Regions from separate parts of the Paenibacillus sp. EPM92 genome, predicted to be linked through region 1. Evidence: predicted binding sites of a transcription regulator. Region 1 holds the regulator's gene; each other region holds the start of a gene.

Region 1 (4,250 bases):
TCCCATCGACTCTCGCCGTTTTTGTTAGAAAGGCGCCCTTCCGTCGGTTCGTTTCCGCGCTCGTAGCGCCCTGTCAAAAATCCGCCGCCAAGCGGTGCCCAAGGGATGACTCCTACGTTCTCCTCCAAGCAAAGAGGGAGCACTTCGCGGTCCATGGAGCGGCACACGAGACTGTACTGCGGTTGAATGGAAATAAACCGCGCGTAGCGGTTGAAGTCACTTAGATTTAACGATTTCATTAACTGGTACGCCAAGAAATTCGAGCATCCGATGTACCGAACCTTCCCTGATGCAACTAAATCGTCCAGCGCACGAAGCGTCTCTTCAATCGGTGTGACCTGATCCCAAACGTGAACTTGGTACAAATCGATATAATCGGTTCCTAAGCGTCGCAAACTGTCTTCGACGGCATCCATGATATGCTTGCGGGATAGACCGACTTGGTTCGGTCCGGGTCCGGTCTTCATTCGAACTTTAGTAGCCAGAACTACGTCCGATCTTCGTTCGCGAATCGCTTTACCGACAATCTCTTCAGATCTGCCGCCTGCATAGACGTTTGCCGTATCGATGAAATTCCCTCCTTTATCCAGGAAACGGTTTATCATCTCTACGGACTCCCGTTCATCGGTCGTATGACCGAAGGTCATTGTTCCTAAGCAAAGTTCCGATACCAGAATACCGCTCTTACCCAAAGCCCGATATTGCATATCAAAACCCTCCTCCTACTTCTTCTCATCTTCATCAACAAATTTGATGTTATCGAGTTGAGTACGTAAGGAAGATTTGAAAGAATCGATGTACTTTTTACGCAATTCGTTACGTTCGTTCAACTCCGCTTCGCTCAATCCTTCGGATTTCGCTTTTCGAGCGAGTTCATTGATTCGCTTCACGGTAACATCATGTTCCGATTCCAACATGCCTATCCTCCCAGTCTTCTCGTGTTCCGGTTGTCGCCAGCTGTCGGAACCTGACAAGCATGTCCAGACAAATGGCGTTCGTTATCAAATTATACTTTGACATTATGGATAACGATTGTCAAGAGAATTGACAGGCGGGAAGAGCCTGAAATGTCAGGGCGAGCGGTATTACGGAAGCAACAATTGTTGACCGGCACGAATCGAAGCGTCCTTCAATCCGTTCTTTTTTTTGAGCTCATAGATGTATTCTCTCGGGTTGCCACCCTTAGCTATATGTTCATTGGCGATACTCCACAAGGTATCTCCTCGTTCGACGATAACGGTATGTTGTTCGGCCGGCAAGGAGGCGGCTGCATAAGCGTCCGAATTCCCAAGTAATGCCGTGATCACCGTGCTGATCCCGATGATCATGGCCAACACAAGACCCGTCAGAGCCAGACGCCCTAGCCGTTTGCGATTGCCGACCGCATCTGTTCTATTCATGGACGGCACGTTTACCGAAGTTTGACTGCTAATGATATGCATCATAATGACGACCCCCAAACATTTGTTCTTATATTAAAATAACACGAACACGTGTTTGTGTCAATGCATTTTCTCGAACTTATGTTTGTACGAACGGCTATTCTGTGCTATACTTCCAATTAATAGTTTCTATATATTGGAGTGATACGATGAGCAAGATTTCCTCCCGTCAACAGGCCATTTTAAATTTTATTAAAAATGAAGTTAAGGATAAAGGTTACCCGCCTTCCGTACGTGAAATCGGCGAAGCGGTAGGTTTGGCGTCGAGTTCCACCGTACATGGACACTTGGAAAGGCTCGAGAAGAAGGGCCTTATCCGCCGAGATCCGACCAAGCCAAGAGCCATTGAGATTCTGGACGGGGAACCAGGAGAAGGCGCGTTCTCCGTTTCGGTAGCCCGCGTTCCGTTAATCGGACGGGTTACGGCAGGGGTTCCGATTACAGCAACGGAGAACATTGAAGATTACTTTCCGCTCCCCAGCCACTTTGTCGGCGATCAGAGCGTGTTCATGTTAAGCGTCGTCGGCGAAAGTATGATTGACGCAGGCATTCATCACGGGGATTATGTGATCGTCCGCCAGCAGCAGACCGCCAACAACGGCGACATCGTCGTGGCTATGACCGAGGAAGACGAGGCGACGGTGAAAACGTTCTATAAAGAAAGAGACCATATTCGGTTACAGCCGCAAAACCCGACCATGGAGCCTATTCGGTTGAAAAACGTTTCTATTCTTGGCAAAGTCATCGGCGTATTCCGCGACATCCACTAACAACTCATAACCTCTCGAAGCTCGGCTGCTGCCGGATCGTGAGGTTTTTTCGATAAAAAAACCTCACGGAAGATCACCGCTAGGTCCTTATGGAATATAGGTCTTGCTAAATTAAAGAAACGGACGCTCGGCTCAGCCGAACGTCCGTTTCTTTAATTATTAATAAAGCGTTAAATACTGCTCACGCTCCCAAGCGTGAACTTGAGTACGGTAAATGTCATACTCGATTTCCTTAAGCTCGAAGAAATGAGCCAGCGCATGATCGCCGAGTGCTTCGCAAATGACATCGTCCCGAAGCATTTCGTCGAGCGCTTGCTTCAAGTTGATCGGCAAGCTCGGAATGCCTTGCTCTTCCCGCTCCTCTTCGGTCATCACGTAAATATTGCGGTCCGTCGGAGGCGGCAGCTGCATTTTTTTCTTGATGCCGTCAAGGCCGGCCTTCAACATAACGGCCAGCGCGAGGTACGGGTTAGCCGCCGGATCCGGGTTACGCACTTCAACGCGCGTGCTGAGACCGCGGGAAGCCGGGATACGGATCATCGGGCTGCGGTTGCTGGCCGACCAGGCGACGTAACAAGGCGCTTCATAACCCGGTACAAGACGCTTGTACGAGTTGACGGTCGGGTTCGTAATCGCCGCGAACGCGCGGGCGTGGCGCAAAATACCAGCCATGTAATGACGTGCTTCTGCGCTTAGGCCGAGTTTGTCGCTCTCGTCGTAGAAGGCATTCTCTTTACCGCGGAACAACGATTGGTGACAATGCATGCCCGAGCCGTTAACGCCAAACAACGGCTTCGGCATGAATGTGGCATGCAGGCCGTGCTGACGGGCTACCGTCTTCACAACGAGCTTGAACGTTTGAATTTGGTCGGCCGCTTTGATCGCATCGGCATATTTAAAGTCGATCTCGTGCTGACCCGGCGCCACTTCGTGGTGTGACGCTTCGATCTCAAAGCCCATTTCTTCGAGCGTTAACACGATTTCGCGGCGGCAGTTCTCGCCGAGATCCGTAGGCGCCAAGTCGAAGTAACCGCCCTGGTCGTTCAGCTCCATGGTCGGATTGCCTTTCTCATCGGTTTTGAACAAGAAAAATTCCGGTTCCGGCCCGACGTTCATCGCGGTATAGCCCATTTCGTACGCTTCTTTCAACGCAGCTTTCAGAATGCCGCGCGGGTCGCCCGGGAACGGACGGCCGTCCGGCAAATAAATATCGCAAATCAAACGCGCCACGCGATCTTCCGTCACCCATGGGAACACGACCCAAGTATTCAAATCCGGGTATAAGTACATGTCTGATTCTTCGATACGAACGTAACCCTCGATGGAAGAACCATCAAACATCATTTTATTATCAAGCGCCTTCTCAAGCTGGCTTAAAGGTATTTCGACGTTCTTGATGGTGCCGAGCAAATCCGTAAATTGAAGTCGAATGAATCGAACGTTTTGTTCCTTGGCAATACGTAAAATGTCTTCCTTCGTGTAGTTCTTATCCGTCACTGTGAAATCTCCTCCTTAAAAATCGGTACGTAATAACGAGGGGGTACCGCTCGCCCCGCCTCAGGTGAACAGAGCGGCGGTCGCTCCTCGGCCAAACCCTATTTTCTGAAAAAACGAGACAGTTCGCCTTGAATCAACGATACATGATTCGGTCGCTTGCCTCCGCCTATCAGCTGCTGCTTCAGCATCTTGTGCAGCTGGGAATCAGTCAGTTCCCGGCGTTTCACTTCGGATTGCTCGTTCAAGACGGTTGCATCCTCCGAATCTTTGTCGACCGGCAGCAGCACTTGTTTAATTCCTGCGATGTTAACGCCCTTCTCGATCAAATCCTTGATCTCCAAAAGACGCTCGACATCGTTGAACGAGTATAGACGCTGGTTGCCGCCGGTTCTTGCTGGAATGATCAATTCATGCTGCTCGTAGTATCGTATTTGTCTGGCGGTTAAATCCGTCAGCTTCATAACAATACCGATCGGAAAAAGGGCCATATTACGGCGGATATCATCACTCATGACTATCACCCCTAACACATAAAACCTTA
Region 2 (4,250 bases), on a different contig from region 1:
CAGATGCGCGAATCCGGGCTTTCCTGGTTATTGGGGTAACGCTGCGCCGCGCGAGCCGGACGGTGCGTGCTCCGCGGACGGAAGCTTCCTGGTGCGGACAAGCACGTTCTTCAGCGCTTCGGAGACCTGGGCGTCGAACTGCGTGCCGCTGTGTCTGCGAAGTTCTTCGCCGCCGTCTCGACGGACAGCTTCGGCCGCAGCTTACACCCGCTTCCCTTATGGTGTCAACAACAAGAAACCCTTTCAACCTGCGGCTCCGGTTGAAAGGGTATTTCGCTGTGTCCATTCCGTTACACGGGTAAAATTCAAGTCCCGGCCGCTTACACGCGGGGACTCGAAACGTTCGCCGCCTTCGCACGGAACCGCATCCGGGATGCGCCGTACACCAGGGCCAGCAGCAGCACATAGAGCGTCACGAGCACCCATAACGCAACCGATACGGACAGTTGGTCCATACACCACCCGGTCAGCAGCGGGATGAGCGCCCCGCCCACGCCGCCGGAGGCGATCAGTATGCTGGTTATCCGTTCTTCCATGCCCGGGAAAAATCCATTCGCGTACACGAGCGCAACCGCAAACATGCCCGACATCAATAGCCCCAGCAGCAGCACCAGCGCATAGCTCGAGAACACCGTATCGGCCATGGCGAATAAGCTTAAGACGGCGGCCCCGCTGGCGCAGCTGACCAGCAGGTAACGGGCTTTTCCCCAGCGGCCGGCCAATTGGGCGGCGAACAGCCGTCCGACCGCCATCGCTCCCCAGAAGCAGGTGACGGAAAGCGCGCCGATCTCCGGCTTCACACCGACATTTTCAATCATAATGGACGGCAGGAAATTCGCGACGCTCATCTCCGCGCCGACATATAAAGCAAAGATGACGATAAACAAAGTCAACAGCCCGATCAAACCGCCGGGAAGACCTTTGAACGAAGGCACGGCGCCCGCCTGCACGGCGTTCGACGCCGATTTCGCCATCACAGCAGACATTCGCCCGAGCGGCAGCACGGCCCATAACACGAAGACGAGCAGCGACAGCAGGCTTAAGGCGAGAAATGACCCCCGCCACCAGCCTGCGGCGATGAACAACGACACCAGCAGAGGCATGACCAGGGCGCCGACGCCGAAGAACACTTCGATGCGGGCCATGGCGACCGTCTTGCGCGATTCTTCGAAGTGCCCGATCACGACGGCGCCGATGATCGTCTCCACCATGCCGAATCCGAAGCCGGCGAGCGGAGCGATGGCGAGTACGATTCCCCATGGGGGCAGCGTAAAGAAGACCATTTCGCCCAAGGCCATGCAGAACAGGCTAACCAGCAGAGCGCCCCGCTTGCCCAGCTTCTGACTAAACCACGGACCGGCTAACACGCCGATTAAAAATCCGAAAAATTGCAGGGCGACGAGTTGTCCCCCCGCGCTGTAATCTTTCCCGTAATGGGCAAGCAGCTCGGGCATTAAAGCGCCGATAATGACATGCGCCAAGCCGATGAGCAAATACGATATGCATCCTGTCCAAAAAAACGTTCTCACTTTCCAGCCTCCGTCCCCGTTGCTCCTTCTACCCCCTGAATCTTCACTTTAACGGATCAAAGCATAGATTACAACAACGTTTGCGGAGTTTATGAAGAATAAAGGACCGGCCCTCCCGCCATCCTAAAAAGGCAGCACCTTGCTTCTATATCCGAGAAGGGACGTGAAAGAAGATGAGCCATTCCAAACGCCGCCAGGAAAACGAGTGGAAAATCCGCAAGCAGTCCCCGCATCCCCACGGTAAGATCAAGTCGCTTGCCGAATATTCGGACGAATACGATGCCCGGCATTCGCAGCAGTAAGCGGTCGTAAATGCAAGCTGCTCGTGCCCTGCGTAATTGTAACGAACAGGTGTTTCGCACCAAAGCACACCTTCCCGCCCGGGAGGTGTGCTTCTTGATCATCGCGGCGCTAACCGTTTATTTTCCTGCCAGCCGCTCCTGCGCCATCCGGATCATCTCGCGCACCATCGCGCCCCCGATTTGCCCGCCGATTTGCCCGGCCTGCTCCGTAGACAAATGGCCGTTGCCGTTCGGTTGGAGCGGTATGCCGAGAGATCGGGCCACCTCGTACTTGACGTTGTCCGGTTGCGCGGAATTCGTGCTGTATCCCTCCCTGCGCATCACTTCGGCCTTGAATTGGTCCAGGGCGTAACCGGCCCCGGGCACAACGGTTCTTCTGCTTCTTCTTCTGGCCATTCTGCCATCCTCCTTACCGTTTTGCAGTTCTTGTTGCAAAGGAAGTAAAGCTGCGATATGATAAAAATAAGAACATATGTTCTTGTCAATCCTTCCTTTCGAGGTGTACGATATGAGAGCGAACTATGAGCCGATAAACGCGAAGCAGGTTTTGAATCCCGTCAAAAGTCCCTCGATGCCGTTCGACTGGTCGATTAACCCGTACCGCGGATGCCAGCACGGTTGTAGTTTCTGTTATGCCAGGTCAACTCATACATTCCTGGGATTGGATACGGACGATACCTTCCAACGCCATATCTTGTTCAAGCAAAATGCGGCCGCGGCGCTGGAATCGCAGCTGGAACGCATGCTTCGCCAGAAGAACGGACGAAGCCGCATCGGCAAAGTGGCGATCGGGACCGCCACCGATCCTTATCAGCCGCTCGAGAAGAACGAGCAGCTTACGCGCCAATGCCTTGAAGTGTTGGCCGCCTATCATATTCCGGCCAGCATTACAACCCGTTCCCCCCTTGTTTTACGGGATGTGGACCTGCTGCGGAAAATTCCCGGCTGCACCGTGAACGTAAGCGTGAACACGCTGGACAAATCGGTATGGCGCAGCTTCGAGCCGATGTCGCCCGCGCCCGAACCGCGACTGGACACGGTGCGCCGCTTGCGGGAGCATGGCGTGGACGCCGGCGTGTTTCTGGCGCCGATGCTGCCTTGGATCACGGACGGGGCCGAGCAATTGGAGCCGCTCGTCGGGCGCATCGCGCAAAGCGGCGCCACCTTCGTAATGGGCTCCGTCCTCCGCTTGAACACCGCCGCGGTGAAATCATGGTTTTTTCATTCGCTTCGCCTGCATTACGCTCCGCTAGTAAGCCGGTATGCGCAGCTGTATGCAGGCTCGCCGTCGGCGCCGAAGCCATACCGCGAGCAGGTTATGGAACGGCTGGACCGCCTGCTGCAATCGAACGGGCTAACGGCCTATAAACCGCTGTCGGGTCAGCATACTAGTCCGAGCCCTGACAACGCAAAAAACACCGAACAACGTCCGGTGCAGCTGGCTTTCGATATTTAACGATTCGCATCCTCCGTGACCCTAAGCCGGGAGTCGGCGGTAAACCATAACTTATAGCTGATCAGGCTGAGCAGCATCGCTGTCAATGCGGCCGAAGAAGCCAGAATGAACATGATCAGCACCTGGTAGCGCACCGCTTCGATCGGGTCCGCCCCGGCTACGATCATGCCGGTCATCATCCCCGGGAGCTGTACCAGTCCGACGGTTTTCATCCCGTCCACCGTCGGAATCATGCTGGCGCGAACCGCACGCTTCAGCGAGCCTTGAACCGCCTGCCGGGCCGTAGCTCCCAAGGCGAGCAGCGTCTCCATCTCACCGCGCGACGTCTCCATCTCGCGCTTCATTTGACTCAAGAACAAGCCCGATACGATCATCGCGGTGCCGATCGTGATGCCGCTGATCGGGATTATGTATTGGGCAGTCGGTTCAATCATGCGCAGCACGAGCAGCAATCCGATCGTAACCGCTTCAGTGCAGCCGATCGCCGCCGCGATCCGAAGGCGTAAGCCCTTCAGCCGTTTGGCCCGTCCGCCGGCATTCCATGAGGCTACGCCGATCATCATCAGCACGAGCAGCACGATGAGCGCGGGATGCCGCGAATCGAATACGAAGTGCAGCACATAACCGATGGCAAGCAGTTGAACGGCGGAACGAATCGTGCCGATCGCAATTTCTTTCTCCAATCCGAGCTTCTGGCGAATGGATAGAACCATTGTCACCGCCACGAAGATCAAGGTGCAGGCAAGCGCGGCGTTAGACATTCGCTTCATCCTTTCCGGCCGCAGGCCACTCGATGAAGCGACGAGCCGGTTCCGTTTCCGGTTGCCGGAAGAACGACGCCGTATCGCCCTGTTCCAGCAGCTGTCCATCGGCCATAAACCAGACGCGATCGCTGACTTGCTTCGCTTGCTCCAAATCGTGCGTGATCCAGACGCAGGCGGTGCCCTCCCGCTCCGACCACGC
Region 3 (4,250 bases), on a different contig from region 1:
CGCAGGACAGACAACGAACGCGCTTGCGATAATCCCCAGTTGTCTTTATACACGGAGCCGGTCGACAGCGGCAAATCATCCGTATGTCCTTCAATACTGATGACCGCGTGCAGAGTAGGAAACAAGCTTGCCAATTGGTTCAAGATCGGCAAGGCTCCCGGCTTCAGGTCGGCTTTCCCGAGATCGAATAGGAACAAGTCGTTCAAGGTGACCGCTACGCCGCGAGGCGTATTTGCCGCGGATATTTGCGCTTGCAGGTTGTTTTCCTGAATGTAGGCCTGCACTTTCTGAAGCAGGTCTTCCAGCTGTTTTTCCCGCTGCTGCTGTTCTTCCTTCCCGGTCTCCGCGTTATCATTCTGTTCCTGCTCTGTCTTGTTGTCCTCGCCGCCCGCGGACGGGTTTGCGGCACCCATGATGCCTTGGCCCTGCGGCATAATCGTATCGGCTTTCATGAATTCCATTTTCAACGCTTTCGCCAGCACTTCGTATTTCTGAACATCGATCTTGCTCATGGCATACATGATGATGAAGAAAATCAGGACGAGTGTAATAAAGTCCGCGTAGCTGAGCAGCCAGCGCTCGTGATTGGGAGGCACGGCCTGCTTCTTTCTCCTATTCCTCGCCACCGGGTTCACCTGCGCTCTCGCCTTTAATGTGATCTTGAAGGAGGAAAGAACTCAACTTTTTCTTAATCAATTGCGGATTTTCACCCGCTTGCAGAGCTAGTATCCCTTCCAGCATCAATTCCATTTCGGCGACCTGCTCCGCGCTGCGAACTTTGATTTTGCTTGCAATTGGCAGCAAAATGAGGTTGGCGGAACCTACGCCGTACAAGGTGGCCGTAAAGGCGACTGCGATTGCCGGTCCCAAGCTTCCCGGGTCATCCAAATTGCCGAGCACATGAATCAAGCCCATTACCGTACCGATGATCCCCATGGTAGGGGAGTAACCGCCGGCGGCTTCGAACATTTTGGCCCAGCCTTCGTGGTGATTTTCAAGAGCGTCGATCTCCAGTTCCAAAATTTGGCGGGTCAGTTCGGGATCGGTCCCGTCGACCACCATCATCAAGCCGTCCCGCAGGAACGGATTCTCATTCTCTTGAGCACGCTGCTCCAGAGCGAGGACGCCTTCGCGTCTGGCTACGGTCGCCATATCGACGAGCTCCTCGATAACTTGCCCCGGGTCTTGTTTCTTCTCGCGAAAGGCCATGTTCAGCGCCTTGCCAATATCTTTAATTTGTTTTAACGGAAAGCTGACAAGCACGGCGCCGATCGTGCCGCCCGCTATAATCAGCATGGAGCTTGGGACGAAGAGCGCGGAAATATGTCCGCCATCCATCATATAACCGCCAATTAATCCTCCAATACCGATGATGATCCCGATGATTGTCATCAAATCCACTTTCGTTCCACCCCTAGAGATTCAAATATGAATAACGGCAGTCACCTGTCGCTTGTCATTGGAATATCCGTTCGGAATGAACGGAAGACGAATGGGTTCGTTTGCAACAGAAACGGAAAAAAGGTATAATGTATGGGAACAAATATTCCTATTACAGGAACGCAGTCGAACGGAGTCGAAGCTACGCACATAGATGGTCTACCTTTTTATCGGAATCCGGTAACCGAAACTTTAGAAGATTTCCACTCTTTTCATGAATGGGTGATGAGATGAGCGAAGTAACCATAAGCGATAAGAAGTTCCAGCTCGTATCGGACTATACGCCTCAAGGGGATCAGCCGAACGCGATCGAGATGCTGGTATCGAGCATCCGCTCGGGACAGAAGCACCAGACGCTGCTAGGTGCGACGGGAACGGGGAAGACGTTTACAGCCGCGCATGTCATTGCTCAACTGAACCGTCCGACGCTGCTGATCGCGCATAACAAAACCTTGGCCGCGCAGTTGTGCAGTGAGCTGAAGGAGTTTTTTCCACATAATGCAGTGGAATATTTCGTAAGCTATTACGATTATTACCAGCCGGAAGCGTACATTCCTTCCTCGGATACGTTCATCGAGAAGGATTCGAGCATCAACGACGAGATCGATAAGCTCCGCCACTCGGCGACCAGCTCATTGTTCGAACGCCGCGACGTCATCGTAGTGGCTAGCGTGTCGTGCATCTACGGCCTCGGATCGCCGATGGAGTACCGCAATTTGCTGCTGTCGCTGCGGGTCGGAATGGAGCGTTCGCGCAACGACATTTTGCACCGGCTGATCGACATCCAGTACCAGCGCAACGATATGAACTTTATCCGCGGCACGTTCCGCGTCCGCGGCGACGTGATCGAAATCTTCCCGGCTTCGCGGGGGGAACAGGCGGTGCGCGTCGAGCTGTTCGGCGACGAGATCGAACGGATTACGGAAATCGATGTGCTGACCGGCGAAATCATTGGCGAACGCGACCATATTGCGATTTTCCCGGCCTCCCACTTCGTGACCCACGAGGATACGATGAAGGTGGCGCTCGTGAACATTGAGCGGGAGCTGGAGGAGCGGCTGGCCGAGCTGCGCGGACAGGGCAAGCTCTTGGAGGCGCAGCGGTTGGAACAACGCACCCGTTATGATATCGAGATGATGCAGGAGATGGGCTTCTGTTCGGGGATCGAGAACTACTCCGGACCGCTGACGTTCCGCGAACGCGGAGCGACTCCTTACACGCTGTTCGACTATTTCCCGGACGACATGCTGATCATGATCGACGAGTCGCATGTGACGCTGCCGCAAATCCGGGCGATGTACAACGGCGACCGCGCCAGGAAAGAAGTGCTGGTCGAGCACGGCTTCCGTCTGCCGTCGGCGCTGGATAACCGTCCGCTGCGCTTTGAGGAATTCGAAAAGAAAATCAACCAGATCGTGTATATCTCCGCGACGCCAGGCCCGTATGAGATCGAGAAGTGTCCGCAGATGGTGGAACAAATCATTCGCCCGACAGGATTGCTCGATCCGATCATCGAGGTGCGGCCGACGAAGGGACAAATCGACGATCTGCTCGGAGAAATCCAGGATCGCATCAAGAAGGACGAGCGGGTGCTCGTGACGACGCTGACGAAGAAGATGTCCGAGGATTTGACGGACTATTTTAAAGAGATCGGCGTCAAAGTGCGGTATTTGCACTCGGAAATCAAGACGTTCGAACGAATGCAAATTTTGCGTGACCTGCGTTTAGGCGTCTTCCATGTGCTGGTCGGGATCAACCTGCTGCGGGAAGGTCTCGACTTGCCCGAAGTCTCGTTGGTGGCGATTCTCGACGCCGACAAGGAAGGTTTCCTGCGCGCGGAGCGCTCGCTCATCCAGACGATCGGGCGCGCGGCGCGTAATGCGAACGGCCGGGTCATCATGTACGGTGACAAAATGACCGATTCGATGAACAAAGCGATTACCGAGACGAACCGGCGCCGCGCCATTCAATTGGCTTACAACGAAAAACACGGCATTACGCCGCAGACGATACAGAAGAAAGTGCGCGACGTCATCGAAGCGACAAAGGTTGCGGAGCAGAAGGCCGACTACTTGGCAGACGTCAAGGGAGCCAAGATGTCGAAGAAAGACCGTATGTCGTTGATCGAAAGATTGGAGCAAGAGATGAAGGAAGCCGCCAAAAACCTGCAGTTTGAACGCGCCGCAGAGCTGCGCGACGCCATTCTGGAGATGAAGGCCGAGCTGTAACGAAAGAGAGGATGGGAGAACGAGTGGCCAGAGACAATATCGTCATCAAGGGCGCCAGAGCCCACAATTTGAAAAATATCGATGTCACCATCCCGCGCGACAAATTCGTCGTGCTGACGGGCTTGAGCGGTTCCGGCAAATCGTCCTTGGCCTTCGATACGATCTACGCCGAAGGGCAGCGGCGGTATGTCGAATCGCTCTCGGCCTATGCGCGGCAGTTTCTTGGTCAAATGGATAAACCGGATGTCGATTCGATCGAAGGCTTGTCGCCGGCAATATCGATCGATCAGAAGACGACGAGCCGCAACCCTCGTTCAACCGTCGGTACGGTGACGGAAATTTACGATTACCTGCGCTTGCTGTTCGCACGTGTAGGGCGTCCGCATTGTCCGCAGCACGGTATCGAGATTACGTCGCAAACCGTTGAGCAGATGGTTGACCGGATTATGGAGTACCCGGAGCGGACGAGACTGCAAATTTTGGCGCCGCTCGTGTCGGGCCGGAAGGGCGAGCATTCGAAGCTGCTCGCCGACATTCAGAAGCAGGGCTTTGTCCGGGTCCGCGTGAATGGCGAAATTCGCG

What was found. The regulator LexA, encoded in region 1, represses DNA repair genes until DNA is damaged. The targets are predictions, from matches to a motif close to CGAACATATGTTCG.
Region 2: JMF85_RS23650 (SPL family radical SAM protein) is a predicted target of LexA. The motif match lies at 2,297-2,310, and genes of this name have one in related genera.
Region 3: uvrB (excinuclease ABC subunit UvrB) is a predicted target of LexA. The motif match lies at 1,462-1,475, and genes of this name have one in related genera.

What each region holds. Positions count from the first base shown of each region.
Region 1 is NZ_BCPS01000077.1:102,238-106,487, forward strand. Features, by position in the region: gene JMF85_RS18570 (aldo/keto reductase) at 1-707, opposite strand, end outside; gene JMF85_RS18575 (DUF896 domain-containing protein) at 723-917, opposite strand; gene JMF85_RS18580 (LysM peptidoglycan-binding domain-containing protein) at 1,086-1,445, opposite strand; gene lexA (transcriptional repressor LexA) at 1,592-2,212, shown strand; gene glnA (type I glutamate--ammonia ligase) at 2,372-3,709, opposite strand; gene JMF85_RS18595 (MerR family transcriptional regulator) at 3,808-4,221, opposite strand.
Region 2 is NZ_BCPS01000096.1:21,820-26,069, forward strand. Features, by position in the region: gene JMF85_RS23640 (MFS transporter) at 321-1,529, opposite strand; gene JMF85_RS28220 (DUF6254 family protein) at 1,703-1,831, shown strand; gene JMF85_RS23645 (small, acid-soluble spore protein, alpha/beta type) at 1,949-2,227, opposite strand; gene JMF85_RS23650 (SPL family radical SAM protein) at 2,340-3,287, shown strand; gene JMF85_RS23655 (ABC transporter permease) at 3,284-4,048, opposite strand; gene JMF85_RS23660 (ABC transporter ATP-binding protein) at 4,041-4,250, opposite strand, start outside.
Region 3 is NZ_BCPS01000026.1:22,712-26,961, forward strand. Features, by position in the region: gene JMF85_RS05380 (flagellar motor protein MotB) at 1-596, opposite strand, end outside; gene JMF85_RS05385 (flagellar motor protein) at 613-1,401, opposite strand; gene uvrB (excinuclease ABC subunit UvrB) at 1,671-3,668, shown strand; gene uvrA (excinuclease ABC subunit UvrA) at 3,692-4,250, shown strand, end outside.